DNA from 2 places in the Pacificibacter sp. genome. Region 2 is predicted to be linked to the other one. Evidence: riboswitches for the same ligand, from Rfam matches in the RefSeq annotation. Region 2 holds a riboswitch; the other holds the start of a gene.
The links. Region 2 has a riboswitch for thiamine pyrophosphate ahead of thiB (thiamine ABC transporter substrate binding subunit). Riboswitches for the same ligand answer to the same signal wherever they lie in the genome.
Positions count from the first base shown of each region.

Region 1: it holds a riboswitch for thiamine pyrophosphate, as region 2 does, so the genes downstream of both, thiM (hydroxyethylthiazole kinase) here and thiB (thiamine ABC transporter substrate binding subunit) in region 2, are expected to answer to the same signal.

Region 1 is NZ_JBDMZG010000096.1:1,540-11,762, reverse strand. It holds gene ABF287_RS08985 (rhodanese-like domain-containing protein) at 1-265, shown strand, start outside; gene ABF287_RS08980 (LysR family transcriptional regulator) at 283-1,254, opposite strand; gene ABF287_RS08975 (hypothetical protein) at 1,367-1,738, opposite strand; gene lpdA (dihydrolipoyl dehydrogenase) at 1,763-3,157, opposite strand; gene ABF287_RS08965 (DUF924 family protein) at 3,316-3,894, opposite strand; gene ABF287_RS08960 (MFS transporter) at 4,081-5,340, opposite strand; TPP riboswitch at 5,622-5,710, shown strand; gene thiM (hydroxyethylthiazole kinase) at 5,754-6,527, shown strand; gene thiE (thiamine phosphate synthase) at 6,524-7,174, shown strand; gene thiD (bifunctional hydroxymethylpyrimidine kinase/phosphomethylpyrimidine kinase) at 7,171-7,983, shown strand; gene ABF287_RS08940 (ABC transporter substrate-binding protein) at 7,986-8,924, shown strand; gene tenA (thiaminase II) at 8,921-9,616, shown strand; gene ABF287_RS08930 (ABC transporter ATP-binding protein) at 9,613-10,223, shown strand, end outside.
Region 2 is NZ_JBDMZG010000007.1:1,926-12,148, forward strand. It holds gene mtaB (tRNA (N(6)-L-threonylcarbamoyladenosine(37)-C(2))-methylthiotransferase MtaB) at 1-869, shown strand, start outside; gene ABF287_RS00360 (glutathione S-transferase) at 866-1,528, shown strand; gene ABF287_RS00365 (outer membrane beta-barrel protein) at 1,525-2,190, opposite strand; gene petA (ubiquinol-cytochrome c reductase iron-sulfur subunit) at 2,446-3,009, shown strand; gene petB (cytochrome b) at 3,021-4,346, shown strand; gene ABF287_RS00380 (cytochrome c1) at 4,364-5,155, shown strand; gene ABF287_RS00385 (ATP-binding cassette domain-containing protein) at 5,209-5,904, opposite strand; gene ABF287_RS00390 (thiamine/thiamine pyrophosphate ABC transporter permease ThiP) at 5,891-7,441, opposite strand; gene thiB (thiamine ABC transporter substrate binding subunit) at 7,417-8,391, opposite strand; TPP riboswitch at 8,433-8,535, opposite strand; gene aroC (chorismate synthase) at 8,637-9,740, shown strand; gene ABF287_RS00405 (DMT family transporter) at 9,743-10,223, opposite strand, start outside.

The sequences.
Region 1 (10,223 bases), on a different contig from region 2:
AGACCCAAGCGAAATCAAGCAGTCAGGCATGGCGAAAGGGGCGATCAGTCTGCCCTTAGCCACCCTATCCATGCGCGCAAATCCGTCTTCGCCCGAATGCATTGCGGAGCTTAAATCAGGTAAAGACATTGTGCTTTATTGTGCCTCTGGTGCGCGCTCCGCTGGTGCCGCACGTATGTTGACGCAAATGGGCCATGCGCCGGTCATTAACCTCGGCGGCCTTGGCGATTGGATACAGGGCGGCGGCGACATCACGCGCGCATAAGGTCTGACAGATCTACGTTATTCGGCAGGCTCAACAGCCGCGGCCCCGTCAAAGGTCGCTTGTTCCGTGCTGGCCATTTGCCCGCCCGCGTTTGGTTCGTCTGGTCCAAAATAGATGTCTCGGCGCGCAGAAAAACGGCCCGCAATAAACCGCATAAATTCGGTGACACGTGGCACGTGGCGCAAATCAGGATGGGTCAAAATCCAAATCGGAAAGTGATCATCCAGCGCGAATTGCGGCACACGTACAAGCTTTGGATCACCGCCACCAACCAAATGGGTACAGCGCACAACGCCGTGTCCCAAATGCGCCGCAGAGATCGCGGAAATCATATCATCCGTCTTCAACGCCATGCGACAGCTGGGCATATTCGCAAACAACGTCGGCGGACAAACATTGTCCCAAGCCGTGAACCCGATATAAGGCAACGGCGTTTCTGTATCGACGCCGTCCAACACGTCCTTGTACTCTTCCAAGAACGCAGGCGAGGCAAACCACCCTGCCCGCTGCTGCACCATCATGCGGCCCCAAAGGCTTTCTTCAGGTGAACTGCTGACACGAATGGCGATATCCGCCTCGCGCTTGTGCAGATTAAGGACTTCGGTAGAGCCACAGATTTGAATGTCGATAAACGGATGCAACCGTTTGAATTCTTTTAGGTCTTCTGCGAAGTGATCCTCGGCCACGAGCGGCGGAATAGTGATCCGCAACTCGCCTTCCTCGGTCTCATCACGGGCGGCCAAAGCAATATCCAGCGCCACCATGCGAGCTTCGACTTCCTCGGCATGGGCGATGGCAACTTTACCTGCCTCTGTGGCTTGCAAGCCTGAGGCCAACCGCGTGAAAAACCGAACACCCGCGGCTTCTTCAGCCCGTGAAAGCTGGCGCGAGACAGTGGCGTGATTAACCCCAAGCACGCGCGCAGCACCAGACAGCCCGCCTTCGCGTGCCACTGCCAAAATATATCGAAGGGAATCCCAATCCGTCATAGGAAGAGCATAGGGGTGCATTTATTTGTGCACAACCCCCGCGCCCATGCTTCGCGATTAAGAACACCTACCGAACTTATGCAAGCAGCTACAACACAAACGCAAAGCGGGGTCAGATGTCCTCGGGCGTCCTGTCGCCAACCTGTTCCACAACACTGTGAAACCGCGGAAAAACGCCCGTAAAGTGGATCGGGACAACACTTAGAAGCAGTGACACCGTCACGCAAAGGATCTTGAGCCACATAGGAAGCGCGAGTTCATGACGGAAGTCCAAACTGTTCAACAAGTGGATCGCAGCGTCCCGATCATGAGAAAAAACACAAATCTGCGCGCCTCCCATTGCCACGGCAAAATTCGGGATCACGCTGTGAGACTGTGCGCCCGCTAGAAACAATGGAATGTCGGCGGCCTCAAATGCGGCTGTCAGCAACGAAAAATCGGACACACCATAGGCGCGTCCGATTTCTATCAATTGTGATGTCATATCAAAGGGCTTTCAAAATGCCCCTTAAATATGCAGCGCGCGCCCATATGCATCAAGCACGGATTCGTGCATCATTTCTGACATGGTCGGGTGCGGGAAGACGGTTTGCATCAGGTCTTCTTCGGTGGTCTCAAGCTGACGTCCGATGACATAGCCCTGGATCATCTCGGTGACTTCAGCGCCAACCATATGCGCGCCCAAAAGCTCGCCTGTGACTTCGTCAAACACGGTTTTCACAAGGCCTTCGGCTTCGCCCATGGCCACAGCTTTACCGTTGCCGATGAATGGGAATTTGCCGACTTTGACTTTGTAGCCCGCTTCTTTCGCTTTCGCTTCGGTCAGACCGACTGAGGCCACTTGTGGGTGACAGTATGTACAGCCCGCGATGGAATTTGGCTTGATCGCGTGGGCTTTAAGGCCGGCAACCAGCTCGGCCACCATAACGCCTTCATGGGACGCTTTGTGGGCCAGCCACGGCGCACCTGCGACATCACCAATCGCGAACACGCCGTCCACACCCGTGCGGCAGTATTCGTCTGTGACGATGTGCGTGCGGTCAATTTTGACGCCGAGCTCTTCGAGACCAAGGTTTTCAACATTGCCCACGATACCCACCGCGGAAATCACCGTGTCAAATTCTTGCGTTGTTGTGCCTTTGGCGTCCTCCAAATGGGCCACAACTTTGCCCGCAGAGCGGTCGAGTTTTTTGACGGTGGTTTTTTCGAGGATTTTCATGCCTTGCTTGACGAATTGCTTTTTCGCAAATGTGGAAATGTCTTTGTCTTCCACCGGCAACACGCGGTCCATGACTTCGACCACAGTCGTGTCAGCGCCGAGCGTGTTGTAGAAAGACGCAAATTCAATGCCAATCGCGCCAGAGCCGATGACCAAGAGCTTTTTCGGCATCCGAGTTGGCACAAGTGCTTGACGGTAGGCCCAAACCAGATCGCCGTCGGCCTCAAGACCAGGCAATTCACGCGCACGCGCGCCGGTGGCGACGATGATGTTTTTACCTGTCAGGGTTTCGGTGCCCTTGTCGGTTGTGACGATCACTTGGCCTTTGCCAGCCAATTTGGCCTCGCCCATGATGGACGTGATTTTGTTTTTCTTGAACAGGCCTTTGATGCCGCCATTCATTTGCTTGGCAACACCGCGTGAACGCTGGACAATAGCGTCGAGATCAAATCCGATTTTGTCTGCAGACAGGCCGTAATCTTTGGCGCGTTCCATTTGGTGATAAATCTCAGCTGAACGCAGCAACGCTTTGGTCGGGATACAGCCCCAGTTGAGACAAATGCCCCCAAGGTTTTCACGCTCAATACACGCAACGGACAGACCGAGCTGTGCTGCGCGAATTGCGGCCACATAACCACCCGGACCGGCACCGATTACAACGAGATCAAAAGATTTATCAGACATGGGGATCCTCCCGAAACCAAATTTAGTTTGAAGCTAAACTACTTTTGAAAATCGGGCAACGGGTCCTGTGCAATTGAACGCGAAAGGCCGCATCCCACCTGACGCATAGCTCAGACGGAAAACGCATAGGTCCAGTATTTTGTTATGTATTACAAGGCTTAAGCCGCTTTTGGCGACAAGCACTCAAGCGCAAAACGATACCCGCCCTTGGACAAAAACACCTTTTCTGCGGCATTTGTGGCACGCTTGAGCGCTTCGTTGCGGTATGGGAACCGCCCAAACTCACGGATCACATTGCGATGCGCCTTGGCGTGGGTGAGGTTGTCGTCGCTCGAATTCATGCGCTCTTTGAACAAACACACGTTGCGCTCTTGGTCTGTGAGGCACTCAGAATGCATCAACGGCATGTAGAAGAACTGGCGCGCAGGCACGTCAATTTTCATATCCCAGCCTTTGGAAATCGCGGCTTTCGCGGCAGCCAATGCAATGCGATCTGAAGCAAAGCTTTTGCCGTCACCGCGGAACATATTGCGCGGCATTTGATCGTTGAGAATGATGTAAGCCAAGGCCCCAGACGCGTAAGTCAGCCAAAGCGAAAATGCACCTTCTTGCGCCTTTTCCCAAGCTGGCAAAAACCGATCGCGGATTTTTGCATCAACCGCATCATTTGCAACATACCAATCTTTGGGTGAGAGCTCATCGAGCCAGAAGGACAACACTTCATCTGGTGTGACAATGGGCTTTTGCGACTTGATATAGGCCATGGGGTCTCTCCGTTATGGCGTGCCGTTACATAAAATCGTTACAATCACAGGTATTTGACGCAAGGGGAGCATTTCCCAAATCACGTCAAATTTGCAAATGTTGCGCAATTGAGACAGTTTGCGCAATGTTCGGTATACTGCGGTATATCAAACGCCTTTTTAGGCAGCATCTTCTGCCTCTTCTTCAGCCTGTTCAATCGCCCATTCCTGCGCCACTTCAGATGCAACAAGCGTTGAAGACGGCATAACCGCGACATAAGCGGCGGTTTCATCCACCGGAATTGCGGCGCGGCGCGTCATCCGCCAAGCGGCATAGCCCACGATGGACAGCATCAACACAGCTTGGATCACCCAATAGCCAGCGGGGCCAAACACGCCCATCAGCCAGCCTGCCACAACAGGACCGCCCACAGCACCAACTCCATTGATAAAGATCAGACCGCCAGAGGAGCCCGCCATATCATCAGGGTCGAGATAGTCATTGGTATGCGCAATCAGCAAAGAATAGAGCGGGGTTGCCATCCCCCCTGCTACAACAGCGACCCCGACAGCCACATAGAGATGCGTGCCAACAATACTGCCCACGACACAAGCCACACCACCAACAGCAGCCGCGCCTAAAATCACCAAACGGCGGTCCATACGATCCGATATCCAGCCAATCGGAATCTGAAAAATCACAGCACCGATAAAGATGCCCGCAATAAAGATCGACACTTCCGGCAAAGAAAAGCCTGCTTGAATGGCGTAGACCGACGACATTCCCAATTGGGCAGCAAACACGCCCCCCATCAAAAACATGCCAACACAGCCCAAGGGTGACACCTGAAATAACCGGCGCAGCGTCATGGATTTAGACGTCTCGAAAGGCGGCGTGGGCGACACTGAAAGCAAAATCGGCGCGAAAGAAATTGAGACCAATACTGACGGCACGATGAACAGGACATAACCCGATGGATCGCCAAGAGACAAAATGCCTTGCGCGATCACCATGCCGACCATCTGCACCATCATATAGGCCGACAAGGTCTTGCCGCGCATCTCGTTGGTGGTGGCATTGTTGAGCCAGCTTTCCGCCGTCACGTAAACGCCAGAGAAACAAAACCCCAACACGATGCGCAACAGGGTCCACACGATGGGGTCCGTGAGTGTTGGAAAAATGATCAAAGCCGCCGAAATGAATGAGGCCAGTGCGGCAAAGACTCGCACATGGCCGACGCGGCGGATCAAATGTGGTGTGATTTGCGAACCACCCAAAAAGCCAAGGAAATAGCCCGACATGACGATGGACAGGGCAAAGGTGGAAAACCCTTCCAAGCCGCCGCGCACCCCCAAGACCGAGCCTTGCAGGCCATTGCCGATCATCAAAAGCAACATGCCGAGCAACAATGCCGACGAAGACGCAAGAACCTGACGCATGGGGCCACCTTATGAGTTGAAACACACGGGACTGACGCGACTCACTGAGGCGTTTGCGTCCTACAGATCACCGATATCTGAGGAATTCGAACGAAGAAAGAAATTTCCCCCCCCTGACGCTGCGCCAACATCACGGTAAGGCAAGAAAGACAGGCCATTTGGCCCCTGCTCCGCGACATTTCAGCACTTTTGGCATGTCTCAAATAATATGTTCAGAAGTCCTATCCCCCCATGAAATCGTAAATTTTGCGGTTTGACAGTCCCAAATCATCGGCCTATCAAAGCCGCACCAGGGGCGCCGAAAGGCTGAGACGTACCCTTTGAACCTGAACCAGATAATGCTGGCGGAGGGAGGTGTTGCGTTCCGCTTTGTCGCGGGCGTTGTCCCTTTTTTCGACAGAAAAGGAGACAAAATGACACCGCAATCCCTTATTATTTCTCTGCGCGACCAAAACCCGTTGGTGCACTGCATGACCAATTTCGTTGCGATGAATGTCGCCGCAAATGTTGTTCTTGCCGCAGGCGCGTCGCCCGCCATGGTACACGCGCAGGACGAGATCGCTGACTTCACACCGATCTGTGGCGCGCTGACGATCAACATTGGCACGCTGTCACCTGCATGGGCCGCTAGCATGTTGGAAGCGGCACGCACTGCAGCTGACAAAAACATCCCTTGGGTGCTCGATCCTGTTGCGCATTTCATTTCGGCGTATCGCAAAAGCGTCGCTCAAGACTTGATGGCCCTGCGCCCGACAATTCTGCGCGGCAATGCGTCTGAAATCATGGCAATGGCCGGCGAAGCAGGTGCGGGCAAAGGCGCTGACAGTGGTGATAGTGTCGATGCGGCCCAAGATGCAGCGCGCGCGCTGGCGCAAAAGTTCGGCTCAGTCGTGGCCGTCACTGGTCCCGTTGATTTCGTCACGGACGGCACACGATCCGCGCAGGTCGCGGGCGGATCAGACCTTATGCCAAAAGTCACAGCATTAGGGTGTTCACAAACGGCTTTGATGGGCGCATATGCCGCCAGTGGCCCCGCGTTTGAGGCGGCTCTTGCGACCTTGGCGCATTTCAAAGTTGCAGGCACTCAAGCCGCAGAACGCGCGGACGGACCTGGCAGTTTTCAGATGCATTTCTTGGATGCTTTGGCGGCAACCCAGCCCGAAAACTTGGCAGCGGCGATCCTATGATGATGGATCTGCGGTCAAAATTGCAGCTTTATTTGGTGACAGACACGGCGCTGTGCAGCGATGTTGGCTTGGTCGAAACAGTTATGCAGGCCGTGGCTGGTGGCGTGACCATGGTGCAACTGCGCGCCAAAGACGCGACCACACTCGAACGGATTGATATGGCATGGCGACTGAAAGTCGCCCTTGCCGGCACCGGCGTGCCGTTGGTGATAAACGACGATGTCGAGGCCGCCTGTGCTGCAAATGTCGACGGCGCGCATATTGGCCAAGGCGATATGACGCCAGAGCAAGCGCGCGCCCTATTGGGGCCATCAAAAATCCTCGGGCTGTCTTGCGAAACACCGCAAACGGTCAAGGCTGCGGACACGGGGCGTGTCGACTATTTGGGGCTTGGGCCAGTTTTTGGCACGCCAACCAAATCAGATCACAAAGCACCGATTGGATTTGACGGGTTGGCGCAGCTGGTGACGCTTTCCCACGTGCCAACTGTGGCTATCGGAGGTCTAAAAGCAGACCACCAAGATCAAGTCTGGGCCACAGGTGCCGATGGTCTGGCCGTGGTGTCTGCAATTTGTGGCCAGCCAAATCCCAGACATGCCGCAGAGCAGTTCAGATCAAAAATCAGAACGTCGGAGGTACAAGCATGACCCCCAATGTTCTGAGTATTGCAGGATCTGACCCCTCAGGGGGTGCGGGCATACAAGCCGACATCAAAGCTATCTCCGCCAACGGGGCGTTTGCCATGGCGGCGCTCACGGCGCTGACCGCGCAAAACACCACCGGCGTGCAGGACATTCATCTGGTCCCCCCCGCCTTTGTGCAAAGCCAGATTACGTCAGTCTTCGACGACATTTCTGTACACGCCGTCAAAATCGGGATGATCGCCAACGCCGAAATCGCGCAGGCCGTGGCGAACGCGCTCAGCGGGCGAGACGTTCCGATTGTGCTTGATCCGGTGATGATTGCAAAAGGTGGTGCCGCATTGCTGGACCCTGATGCTGTTGGCGTTGTGCGCGATGCACTTTTGCCGATGGCTACGGTGCTGACGCCGAACCTTCCCGAAGCTGCACATTTATTGGGAACAGATGTGGCAACAACGCGCCCTGAAATGGAAACCCAAGGGCGCGCCCTTTGCGGGCTTGGATGCAAAGCCGTTTTGATGAAGGGCGGGCATTTGGACGGCGCTGAAAGCCCCGACTGCCTTGTCACAAAGGACACTGCAACGTGGTTCGAAAGTCCGCGCACTTTGACGCAAAACACGCATGGCACGGGGTGCACCCTATCGTCAGCGCTTGCCGCACAGATCGCCCAAGGCGGCGATATCGTGACTGCAGTCTCTGCGGCAAAGTCCTACGTCACCCATGCCATCGCCCAAGCAGACCGATTGCAAGTCGGCACGGGCCATGGCCCTGTCCACCATTTCGCACATTTATACGACACCTCAAAAGGAGCGTGATTATGAAATCTATTTTACTGGCGAGCGCTATTTCCATCTACGCAGCGCCACTTTGGGCGCAAGACAAAATGACACTGATGCTCGATTGGTTCGTCAACCCAGACCACGGGCCGATCATTGTCGCCCAAGAAAAAGGGTACTTCGCCGACGTCGATCTTGACGTTGAGATCATCGCCCCCGCGGACCCATCAGATCCGCCAAAATTGGTCGCAGCGGACAAGATCGACTTGGCGATTTCCTATCAGCCGCAGTTGCACATGTTCGCGCATGAAGAGCTGCCCTTGGTGCGTGTCGGCACGCTTGTGGCGACCCCACTGAATTGCCTTTTGGTACTGGCAGATGGTCCGATCACGTCTCCGCAAATACTTAAGGGGAAGAAAGTCGGTTTCTCTGTTGGTGGTGTGGAAGAGGCTGTGTTGGGCCGCGTTTTAGACACACACGGGCTGACGCTTGATGATGTGGAATTGATCAACGTGAATTGGTCGCTGTCCCCGTCGTTGATGTCTGGCCAAGTCGATGCGGTGATTGGCGCGTTTCGCAATTTTGAGTTGAACCAAATGGATATCGAAGGCGTGCCCGGGCGGTGTTTTTACGTCGAAGAAGAAGGCCTGCCGCCTTATGACGAATTGATTTATGTGGCCCACAAAGACACCATGAACCCCGATATGATCCGGCGATTTTTGGCCGCGACGCAAAAGGCGACGCAATATATCGTCAACCATCCTCAAGACAGTTGGGACATCTTTTCAAGCACCGCGCCAGAGCTGCAAGACGAGTTGAATGCGCGTGCTTGGGTCGACACTTTGCCGCGATTTGCCCTGCGCCCTGCGGCGATCGACATTGGGCGCTATGCCGCGTTCGAGACCTTTATGTATGACGCTGGCCTGATCCCAGGCATCAATCCTGTTTCCACCATCGCCATAGACGTGAGCGCGCCATGAGCCCGCATTCATATGGCGACACTTTCGCACTTTGGCGCGCTGGCAGCGGATCTGACTGGCAGGCCTACACGCATCACCCCTTCGTCACAGGCCTTGCGGACGGGACATTACCGCGCGCGGCATTCGTGCATTATCTCATCCAAGATTACGTCTTTTTGGTGCATTTCGCCCGTGCGTGGTCGTTGGCCGTGGTCAAAGCCGACACGCTAGACGAGATGAAAACCTGTGCCAGCACCGTGAACGCGTTGGTCAGCCATGAAATGGCGTTGCATGTCAAAACCTGCGCCGCCGAAGGCATTGATGAGGCGACTTTATTTGCCGCCACCGAAGAACTCGAAAACCTTGCCTACACCCGTTACGTCATGGACGCTGGGGTGCAGGGTGATTTTTTGGACTTGATGGCAGCACTTGCGCCGTGTTGTTTTGGCTATGGTGAAATCGGGCTGAGATTGCACAAGGAAGCCGCACCTGACACGCCCTATCGTGACTGGATCGAGACTTATGCTGATCCAGAATATCAAAGCGTCATGACAAATGTCGGTCATATGATTGACGCCGCGATGTCGCGGCGATTGGGCCACGCCTCCGCAGATGTCGTGCGTGCACCACGCTGGGCACAGCTGCAACATCGGTTCACCACGGCCACGCGTCTTGAAACCGCATTTTGGGATATGGGGCTACGTGGCGCATGACGGGTGCCCCTGCGATTCATCTGAATGGTCACGTTGAAATCGCGGGGCAGCCCCTGTTTGGCACCGTGGATTTGACGCTCCCTGCGGGGCAATGGACCTGTGTTCTCGGGCGCTCCGGCGTTGGCAAGTCCACGCTGTTGCGCAGTGTCGCGGGGCTTAACGGCGACGATGCAAGGTGCAGCCAGTTTCGAGGTTCTATTGAGGCGTCTGATGGGGCAGAGCTGTCAGGGCGGGTCAGTTTTATGGCGCAGTCAGATGTGGTTTTGCCGTGGCTATCGGTGCTCGAAAACATCGTTTTGGGGCCGCGCCTGCGCGGCACGTCGCCCGATTTAGAAAGCGCCAATGAGCTGCTCAAACGGGTGGGTCTTGCGGCGCACCGCCACAAAAAAACGTCTGCTTTGTCGGGGGGCATGCGTCAGCGCGTCGCCTTGGCGCGCACGTTGATGGAAGACCGTCCTATCGCGTTGCTGGACGAACCTTTTTCGGCGCTGGATGCCAGTACGCGCGCAGATATGCAGGATCTTTCGGCGCAGATGCTAAGCGGTAAAACAGTTCTGATTGTGACCCATGATCCTGCAGAAGCGGTCCGGTTGGGGCATCAAATTGC
Region 2 (10,223 bases):
TTGACGGGTTTGGCACGCGGTCGCGCGCCTATGTGCAGGTGCAAAACGGCTGTGATCATCGCTGTACGTTTTGCATTATTCCTTATGGTCGCGGCAATTCGCGGTCTGTGCCTGCGGGCGTGGTGGTCGATCAGATCAAACGCTTGGTGGACAAGGGCTATAATGAGGTCGTGTTGACGGGTGTCGATCTGACGTCTTGGGGCGCTGATTTGCCCGCTGAGCCGCGTTTGGGCGATTTGGTCATGCGGATTTTGAAGCTGGTGCCGGATTTGCCGCGTTTGCGGATTTCGTCGATTGATTCGATTGAGGCGGATGATGCGCTGATGGAAGCGATCGCGACAGAGATGCGGTTGATGCCGCATTTGCATTTGTCGTTGCAGCACGGGGATGATCTGATTCTCAAACGCATGGCACGCCGCCATTTGCGCGATGATGCGATTAAGTTTTGTGAGGACGCGAAAAAGCTGCGGCCTGACATGACGTATGGCGCAGATATTATTGCAGGGTTTCCGACCGAAACGGATGCGCATTTCGAGAACTCGCTGAAACTTGTGACCGATTGCGATCTGACGTGGTTGCATGTGTTCCCCTATTCCAAGCGCGAGGGCACACCTGCCGCGAAGATTCCGACGCAGGTGAATGGCAACATCATCAAAGAGCGCGCGGCACGTTTGCGCGCGGCGGGGGATGCGCAGGTGCAAAACCATTTGCAGGCGCAAGTCGGACGCACGCATCATATTTTGATGGAAAACGAACACATGGGTCGCACGGAACAATTCACCGAAGTGCATTTCGATGCGCCGCAGGTTGAGGGCAAATTGATCACGGCGAAGATTTTGGGCCTCAAGGGCACGCAGTTGATCGCATGACCGAAGCGTTAGACACACCGATTCTGTATAATTTTCGCCGGTGCCCCTATGCCATGCGCGCTCGTTTGGCGCTTGTGAGTGCGGGATTAACGGTGGAGGTGCGCGAGATTATTTTGCGCGACAAGCCAGATCACATGCTTGAGATTTCCCCCAAAGGCACAGTGCCTGTTTTGTGGTTGGGCGATCGCGTCATTGATGAAAGTCGCGACATCATGGATTGGGCTTTGGCGCAGAACGACCCTGCGGGGTGGTTGGACATGCCTACTGCGGGGAACGATTGGATCGCGCAGATTGAAGGTCCGTTTAAGTCGGCGCTGGATCGCTACAAATATGCGACGCGTTATGACGATGTTGATGCCACCGAAGAACGTGACACTGCGCGCGATATTTTGATGACTGTGGATGCTCAGCTTTGCCATCATGATTGGTTGTTTGGTGACACACCCTGTTTGGCGGATATGGCGACCATCACCTTTGTGCGCCAATACGCGAACGTCGACCGCGCATGGTTCGATGCGCAGCCGTGGTCAGGCGTAAAATCTTGGTTGGAGCGTTTTTTGGCGTCAGATCAGTTTGCCAATATTATGCAAAAGTATCCGCGTTGGCAGGTCGGCGATCCGAGTATCTATTTTCCAGATGCGAATCGCAGTGAGACCTAGAACGAATAGCTGATGCCGACGTTCAACGCGTTGGTAATCACATTGGTCTCGATAGAGCCGCCGTTTTCAAGATCGACCTTATTCATAGAATATGTGCCCTGATACTCGGTAAACGTTGCCCATCTGTCATTCACCTCATAGCGCACACCGGCAAGGGCACGCACCGCAGGACCGGTGACTTGGTACCCAAAGGTATGCGCGCCTTCAGCTGCCTGAATGTCGACATGCGGCATGGCAAAGCCAATCCCAGCACCAACGTAAGGCGTAAATTTATCGCCCCATTTGCCTGGCCAGCGACGCATGGCGTTGACTGTTATGATATTCAAGCCATCGGTAAACTCGAAGCGATCATACCCGTTGTCGATCAGTGTTGTGTCATCGGCATAGACTTTGGCGTGGGTGAACTCACCGCCCCACCCCCAGTTGTCTGAACGCCAGCGAGTCGCGCGAAGCCCATAATATGGTGGCATCGCAGTGCTTTTGCCTTCCCAAGCCGCTGTGAATTCGCCTGACCACGTCGCCTCTGGATCATTGCCCGAGACCACCGAATGCGGCGCTGTTTGATAGCCGCCGTAAAATGACACCTCTGTATCAGCCTGAGCCAAGATTGGGGAAAACGCGAGAGCGGCTGCCAAGAAGGGCGCAGGAAGCAATTTGGGCATGGAATCATCCAATTTATAACAAATGGTTTGAGAATTTAACGAAGAGGATACCGTATTTGGCATCATATTGGCAATTCACCTTTGCATTACAAGGGCGCAAACTGTGCCCCCGCGACAACGCGCCCCACTTGCGACGTAATGCACGCTGGACGCGGCGCTTGTCCGCCGCTAAAAGCGCCTCAGCAGGGCAGCGGGAAACCGTCGCCTTCTTATGCATTGGCCGGATGACCGGCTTGAGACAATGGAGAATTGCTCGTGTCCCACGCAGACGAACACGAAGGCAACCGCCGCGATTTCTTGTACTACGCCACAGCTGGCGCTGGTGCAGTTGCGACCGGTGCCGCAGTATGGCCGCTGGTCAACCAAATGAACCCTTCAGCGGATGTGAAAGCGCTTGCTTCTATCCGCGTCGACATCAGTGACGTTGCCGTTGGCACGCAGCTGACTGTCAAATGGCGCGGCAAGCCCGTGTTTATTCGTCGCCGCACGCAAGACGAAATCGACGCCGCACGCGGCGTGGAAATGTCCGCGTTGATTGATGCAGGCGCAGAGAACGACAACCTTGCTGCTGGCGCAGACGCATCTGATGCGAACCGCGCGCTGGACGAAAACGGCGAATGGTTGGTGATGATTGGCGTATGTACGCACCTTGGCTGTGTGCCACTCGGCGACGGCGCTGGCGACTTTGGCGGCTGGTTCTGCCCATGTCACGGATCTCACTACGATACAGCTGGCCGTATCCGCAAAGGCCCAGCTCCACGCAACCTGCCTGTTCCAGTAGCTGCCTTCGATGGCGACACTGAAATCGTCTTGGGCTGAGGGAGAAACTGATGTCTGGTATTCCGCACGACCACTACGAACCAAAAACTGGTATCGAAAAGTGGGTCAATGGCCGCCTTCCTATTATCGGCCTTGTTCATTCGACGCTCACTGCGCCGACACCTAAAAACCTCAACTGGATGTGGATCTGGGGTATTGTCCTCGCGTTCTGTCTGGTTTTGCAAATTGTCACCGGTATTGTTCTGGTGATGCACTACACGCCGCATGTCGACTTGGCCTTTGCCTCTGTTGAACACATTATGCGCGACGTGAACGGCGGCCATATGCTGCGTTACTTGCACGCAAACGGCGCGTCATTGTTCTTTATCGCTGTGTATCTGCACATTTTCCGCGGTCTCTACTATGGCTCATATAAAGCCCCACGCGAGATCACATGGATCATCGGCATGCTCATCTACCTTTTGATGATGGCAACTGGTTTCTTGGGCTACGTTTTGCCTTGGGGTCAAATGTCCTTCTGGGGTGCGACCGTGATCACCGGCCTGTTCGGCGCGATCCCATTCGTTGGTGAAGCCTTGCAAACATGGCTTTTGGGCGGACCTGCTGTGGACAACGCCACGCTGAACCGCTTCTTCTCATTGCACTACTTGCTGCCATTCGTGATTGCTGGCCTTGTGATTGTTCACATCTGGGCTTTCCACCACACAGGCAACAACAACCCAACTGGTGTTGAAGTACGTCGCGGCTCTGTCAAAGAAGCTAAGAAAGACACATTGCCGTTCTGGCCATACTTCGTGATCAAAGATCTCTTTGCTCTCGGTGTTGTGCTTGTTGTCTTCTTTGCTGTTGTTGGCTTTATGCCAAACTACCTTGGCCACCCTGACAACTACATCCCTGCGAACCCTCTCGCGACACCTGCGCACATTGTTCCTGAATGGTACTACTTGCCGTTCTACGCGATCTTGCGTGCCTTCACGGCTGATGTTTGGGCGGTTCAGTTCGTTTCCTTCATCACCGCGGGCATCGTGGACGCGAAGTTCTTTGGTGTTCTGGCGATGTTTGGTGCGATCTTTGTTATGGCCCTCGCGCCTTGGCTCGACACATCCTCTGTACGTTCCGGCAAATACCGCCCGATGTTCAAATGGTGGTTCTTGCTACTCTGCGTAGACTTCATCGTTTTGATGTGGGTTGGCGCGCGTGACACTGAGTTCCCACATGACTGGATCTCTTTGATCGGCGCGACATACTGGTTCGCCTACTTCTTGGTAATCTTGCCACTGCTTGGCGTATTCGAGAAACCACTCCCAACACCGGCGACCATCGAAGACGACTTCGTTGCTCACTATCCTGGCGCTGCCAAAGACTCGGCAGAGTGAGAAAGGACTTAGGAACTATGTTTAAGAAACTTACTCTCTCCGCAGTGACAGCATTGGCGCTTGGCGCCGGTGCAGCCATGGCAGCCGGTGGCGCTGGCCACGTGCATGATGTCGACTTTTCGTTCGAAGGTCCTTTTGGCAAATTCGATGAAAACCAACTTCAGCGCGGCCTTCAGATCTACACCGAAGTGTGTTCTGCCTGTCACGGCCTCAAGCACGTGCCTTTGCGCACCTTGGCTGACGAAGGTGGTCCACACCTGCCTGAAGACCAAGTGCGTGCATACTCCGCTCAACTTGACATCTTTGACGCAGAGTTGGACGACGACCGTCCTCGCAAACCGTCTGATCACTTCCCTGAGTCGTCCCTGTCAAACGCGCCTGACTTGTCTTTGATGGCAAAAGCGCGTGCAGGGTTCCATGGTCCTATGGGCACTGGCCTTAGCCAACTGTTCAACGGCATTGGTGGCCCTGAGTACATCGCCTCTATCCTCACTGGATACACTGGCGAGGAAAAGGAACAGGCTGGCGTAACATTCTACGAAAACACTGCCTTCCCTGGTGGCTGGATCGCTATGGCGCCCCCGCTTTACGGTGAAGACGTTGAATTCGCAGACGGTCACTCAAATGAGTTGCACCACGAAGCCGAAGATCTTGCGGCATTCTTGATGTGGACAGCTGAGCCAAAAATGATGGCCCGCAAACAAGCTGGCTTCGTTGCGGTGACATTGCTCTTCTTGATGACTGTATTGCTGTACCTCACAAACAAGAAATTGTGGGCACCGCACAAAGGCAAAAAATTCGACCTGTAAATTCAGATCGACACCAAAAGAAAAGGCGCTCCAATGGGGCGCCTTTTTTGCATCTACTCTCCAACGTATGCGGTGAACCCCGCAGGCGGATCGCTTAAAAACACATCCAACGCCTTGGGCGCATGACACATGCCGGCTTGCACCCAGACAACCTCATCCGCAAACCGCTCAACATCTTTGATGTCATGGCTCACCATGATCAGCGTCGCCCCAAGGCGTGTGCCCACATCCCGTGTCAGATCCACCATCTCCATCCGCATCGCAGGCCCAAGCGCCGAAAACGGCTCATCCAGCAGCACCAAAGGCTTTTGCTGCACCAGCAGACGCGCAAGCGCCACACGGCTTTGCTGCCCGCCTGAAAGCGCGGCAGGTAAGCGGTCGCCAAGCCCGTCCAAACCAACAGTGGCCAGCGCAGTTGCGACCTGCTCTTGCTCAGCCGCAGACAGGCGAAGGCTGGGCTTCAGCCCCAGACCCACGTTCTGCGCGGCGGTCATATGCGTGAACAGATTGTTGTCTTGAAACACGTTGGAAATCGGGCGCTGGCTTGGCAACAGGGCCTCGATCGCTGCCCCATCCCACTGAATGGCACCGCGCGACAGCGCAATATACCCACCAAGCGCGGCCAAAAGCGTGCTTTTGCCAGCCCCCGAAGGCCCTAAAACTGCGACCCGCTTGCCTGCTTCAATAGAAAAGTCAGCGCGCAACGTAAAGTCGTCATAGGTGATCTCAACGCGTTCAAAGCTTAACATTTCCACGCCCTCCTCTGTCGAACAGATAAAACAATCCAAGACTGACCAACAAAAGCAACAGGGCCGCGCCCATCGCTTGGTCCATCCGATAAGCGCCCATCAATCGGTAGATTTGCAACGGCAACGTCGCACCATCTGGGCGCGCAAACAACGTCACGACGCCCAAATCCCCCATGGACAGCGCGGCCGCCAAGCCCGCCGAAAACCCAAGCGGTGCGCGAATACGCGGCAGAATCATCAAGTTGAACCGCGCCCATCCCGTCATGCCAAGACTGTCAGACAGGGGGCCAAATCGGCGCTCGCTTGCGCGCACCGCAGGCGCGATCGAGCGCAACACAAACGGCAAAGACATCACGGCATTGACCAAAGCCGTCACAAGCAATGCGATCGTCGCAGGGTCCACAAAGGGAAACACCATGATGAACAAGCCCGTGCCCATCACCAAAGGCGATGCAGCGACGCTCATCATGCCGACGCCCTCCAACCACCGCCACCGCAGGGCAGCAAGCGCTAAGGACACAGCGAACACAACTGACAGACCCGCCGACCCAAGAGCCGTGATCAAAGACCGCAGCGCAGACATCCACACCGATTGCGGCAAGGACATCAGGCTTGGCGCGCCTTGCATGAAAATCGCAACCAGCGGCACGATCAAAAACAATGCCGCAACGCTAATCCACAGCGTATCCAGACATTTCGACGCGATGCCACGGGTGTCAAATCGGTGCACCACGCGGTCTTGCCCGCCCGTCACCGCTTGTGGAAGCGTGAACCAAAGCGAACCCAAAGCGGCCACGCCGCAGATGGCAAATTGAACCCCCGCCAAAAGCGCGGCTTTGCCCACATTAAAGTCAAACTTAAACGCCTGATAAATGGCCAATTCCACAGTCGTCGCATCTGGTCCGCCACCAAAGGTCAGCGCCACCGCGAAACTCGTGGTGCAAATCAAAAAGATGATCGCAAGAATACCGGGAACAAGACTGCGCAGCATCGGCCATTCGATGTGCCAAAACACGTCACGCGGCGCGAAATCCAGCGCGGAGGCCAGTCGAAACTGCTCCGCCGGTACAGATCCCCACCCATGCAACAGCAACCGCGTCGCCAAAGGCAGGTTGAAAAAAACATGCGCCAAGAGCACGCCGTGAAAACCGTAGATGGAAATAGGCTCTAATCCGGCCAAGCTTAGGCCGTAAGCCACAATGCCAGAGCGCCCGAACACCGCCGTGAGCCCCAAAATGGCGACGATTACGGGCAAAATAAATGGCGCGCCCAGCAGCGTGACAAGCGCGCGTCGCCCCCAAAAAGACCGCCGCGCCAAGGCGCGCGCAACGGGAACAGCGAGACCGACAGACAACACGGCGGACCATATCGCTTGCACAATGGTAAAGCGCACAGCGGCAAGGTCGAACCGATCAAGCGCGCCGAAAGACTCGGCGCGCAAGGCGACAGCAACCAAAGTGCCGAGGCTGAAAAACGCCACCAAAGCGGCGACGATCAGCCCCGGCCATGGGCTTACTGCGAGAAACCGGCGCGCCATTCAGCGATTGCCTCATCCCGAAGCGCCGCTGCTTCATCTTCATTCAAAAAGATGGCCTTTTCAGGGTAGTTCAACTGCGAAAACTCAGCTGGCCACTGATCCACTGGCAAGGCCGCAGGGTATGACCAGTTGGCAGTTGGGATCAGCTTTTGGAATTTTTCATCCATGATGAACGCCATGAACTGATCCGCCAATTCAGGCTGATCTGTTGTTTTCAACTTAGCGGCCAATTCGACCATAAAGTAGTGACCTTCATCAAACAAAGCAGCCGACTTGGTCTGATCTTCTTCGGCAATGATGTGGTACGCGGGCGAGGTTGTGTAAGACAAAACCATGTCCACTTCGCCGTCTGTAAACATGCCATATGCTTCGGACCAGCCTTTGGTGACCGTGGTCACTTTTGGCGCGAACTTGCCCCATGCCGCTTCTGCGTCATCGCCAAACACTTGTTTGCCCCAAAGCACCAACGCAAGACCGGAAATGGACGTGCGAGGATCTTGGATTGCGATCTTCAGGTCCGCATCGCTGTTGACCAATTCGGCAAAGCTCTTAGGCGGATTGGCGATTTTGGTATTGTCGTACACAAAGGCGGTGTAGCCCCAGTTGAACGGCAAGAAGGTGTCATCGTTCCAATCAAGCGGCAACGTCAGCGGCGAGGTGTCGACGTTGTGCGGCACGAACAAGCCAGATTCGCGCGCCTTTTTGGTGACATCCGAGTTAAAACCAATCGCAACGTCAGCGTTCGTGCGTTCGCCTTCCAACAAAAGGCGTGGCAGCAAATCACCCGTTACATATTCGATTTCACAATCGCATGTTTCTTCAAACGCAGCTTTGATCGCTGGGCCTGGACCCCATTCGGATCCAAAGTAATCAGGTGCGTAAATCGTCAAAGGATCAGCAAAAGCTGACGTTGCCAAAAGTGAGGCTGCAAGTGTGAGGCTATATTTCATAGCTCGCTCCATTCAAAAATGGGCGAAGAAAAAGGTCGCATTGTAAAAGCGAATACCTTCCCTCCGCCGGTGTTAGCCGGTTCAGGTTCTACGGGTCCGCATTACGCATCTCAGCCACATGTGGTGGCACCCCGAGGTAGGGCGCAATTTAGCGTCAAATGCACAAAGCACAAGCCCAAGACGCACAGCCCCCTTTTCGTTGGGGCAAACACCCGTTAAACCAACAGACGATCTAGGAGCACAGCATGAGCATCAACACATTCGGCCACCTTTTCCGTTTCACCACTTGGGGCGAAAGCCACGGACCCGCGCTTGGCGCGACTGTTGACGGGTGCCCACCCGGTGTCGAGTTGACCGAAGAGATGCTGCAAGTGTGGCTGGATAAGCGCAAACCGGGCACGTCTAAGTACACCACTCAGCGCCGCGAACCCGATCAGGTCGAAATCCTGTCCGGTGTGTTTGAAGGCAAAACCACAGGCACGCCCATTCAGTTGATGATTCGCAATACGGATCAGCGCTCCAAAGACTACGGCGATATCGCCGAAAAGTTCCGCCCTGGACATGCAGACATCACCTATTTCCAAAAATACGGCATTCGCGACTATCGCGGTGGCGGACGGTCTTCTGCACGCGAAACGGCGGCCCGCGTGGCTGCTGGTGGTATTGCCCGCGCAGCTCTTGCCAAACTTGCACCTGGTCTTGAGATCAAAGGCTACATGACCCAAATCGGGCCAAACGGTATTATCGGCGAACGCGATATGGCCGAGATCGACAACAACCCATTTTGGGTGCCCAGCGCCATCACAGCCAAAAACTGGGCTGCTTACTTGGACGACATCCGCAAATCCGGCTCTTCGGTTGGTGCGGTGGTCGAAGTTGTGGCCTCTGGTGCGCCTGCAGGGCTTGGCGCGCCGATCTATGCCAAGATTGATACGGATCTGGCCGCTGCCATGATGTCTATCAACGCCGTTAAAGGCGTCGAAATTGGCGAAGGCATGAACGCCGCAAAACTTACCGGCGAAGAAAATGCCGACGAGATTCGGATGGGCAATGATGGCCCGCGCTACATGTCCAACCACGCAGGTGGCATCCTTGGTGGCATTTCAACGGGTCAAGATTTGGTCGTGCGCTTTGCGGTCAAACCGACAAGCTCGATCCTTACATCACGCCAGACCATCACCAAATCCGGCCAAGACACCGATTTGATCACCAAAGGGCGTCACGATCCATGTGTTGGCATTCGTGCTGTTCCGGTCGGCGAAGCCATGATGGCCTGCGTGATTTTGGACCACATCTTGTTGCATCGTGGCCAAAACGGCGAAGCGCCTTTGGGTGTTTTCGGCGACTAAGCTCACGCCTTCGACAACTGAACCGCTAAGATACCGATCATAATCGTCGCCACGCCGACGATGTCCCAGCCGTTCGCGTGTTCGCCAAGCATCAAGGCCGCAATGGCCACACCAAAAAACGGGTTCAAAAAGTGAAACGCGGCGCCTTTGATGGTGCCAATGCGTTCCACCAACTTGAACCAAATCCATGTCGCAAGAAGCCCAGGCACAAACGTCGTGTACAGCATGGCAAAAACGAGGTTTTTCGACAGGTTCAGCGTGTAGGTATCAACCAGCGGTGACAGCAGCGCCAACACAGCGCTGCCGATCAAACTTTGCAGGCCGACCACCATCAACACGTTGGCCCCTGCCCCAACAGAACGCACAGCAAGCGTGGCAACTGCAAGCGCGACCGTCCCGACGACACACATGAAGACACCGACAAGATCGCTTCCAGAGGACAGGCGCGTGCCCATGATCAACAACACGCCAAGGAACCCGATC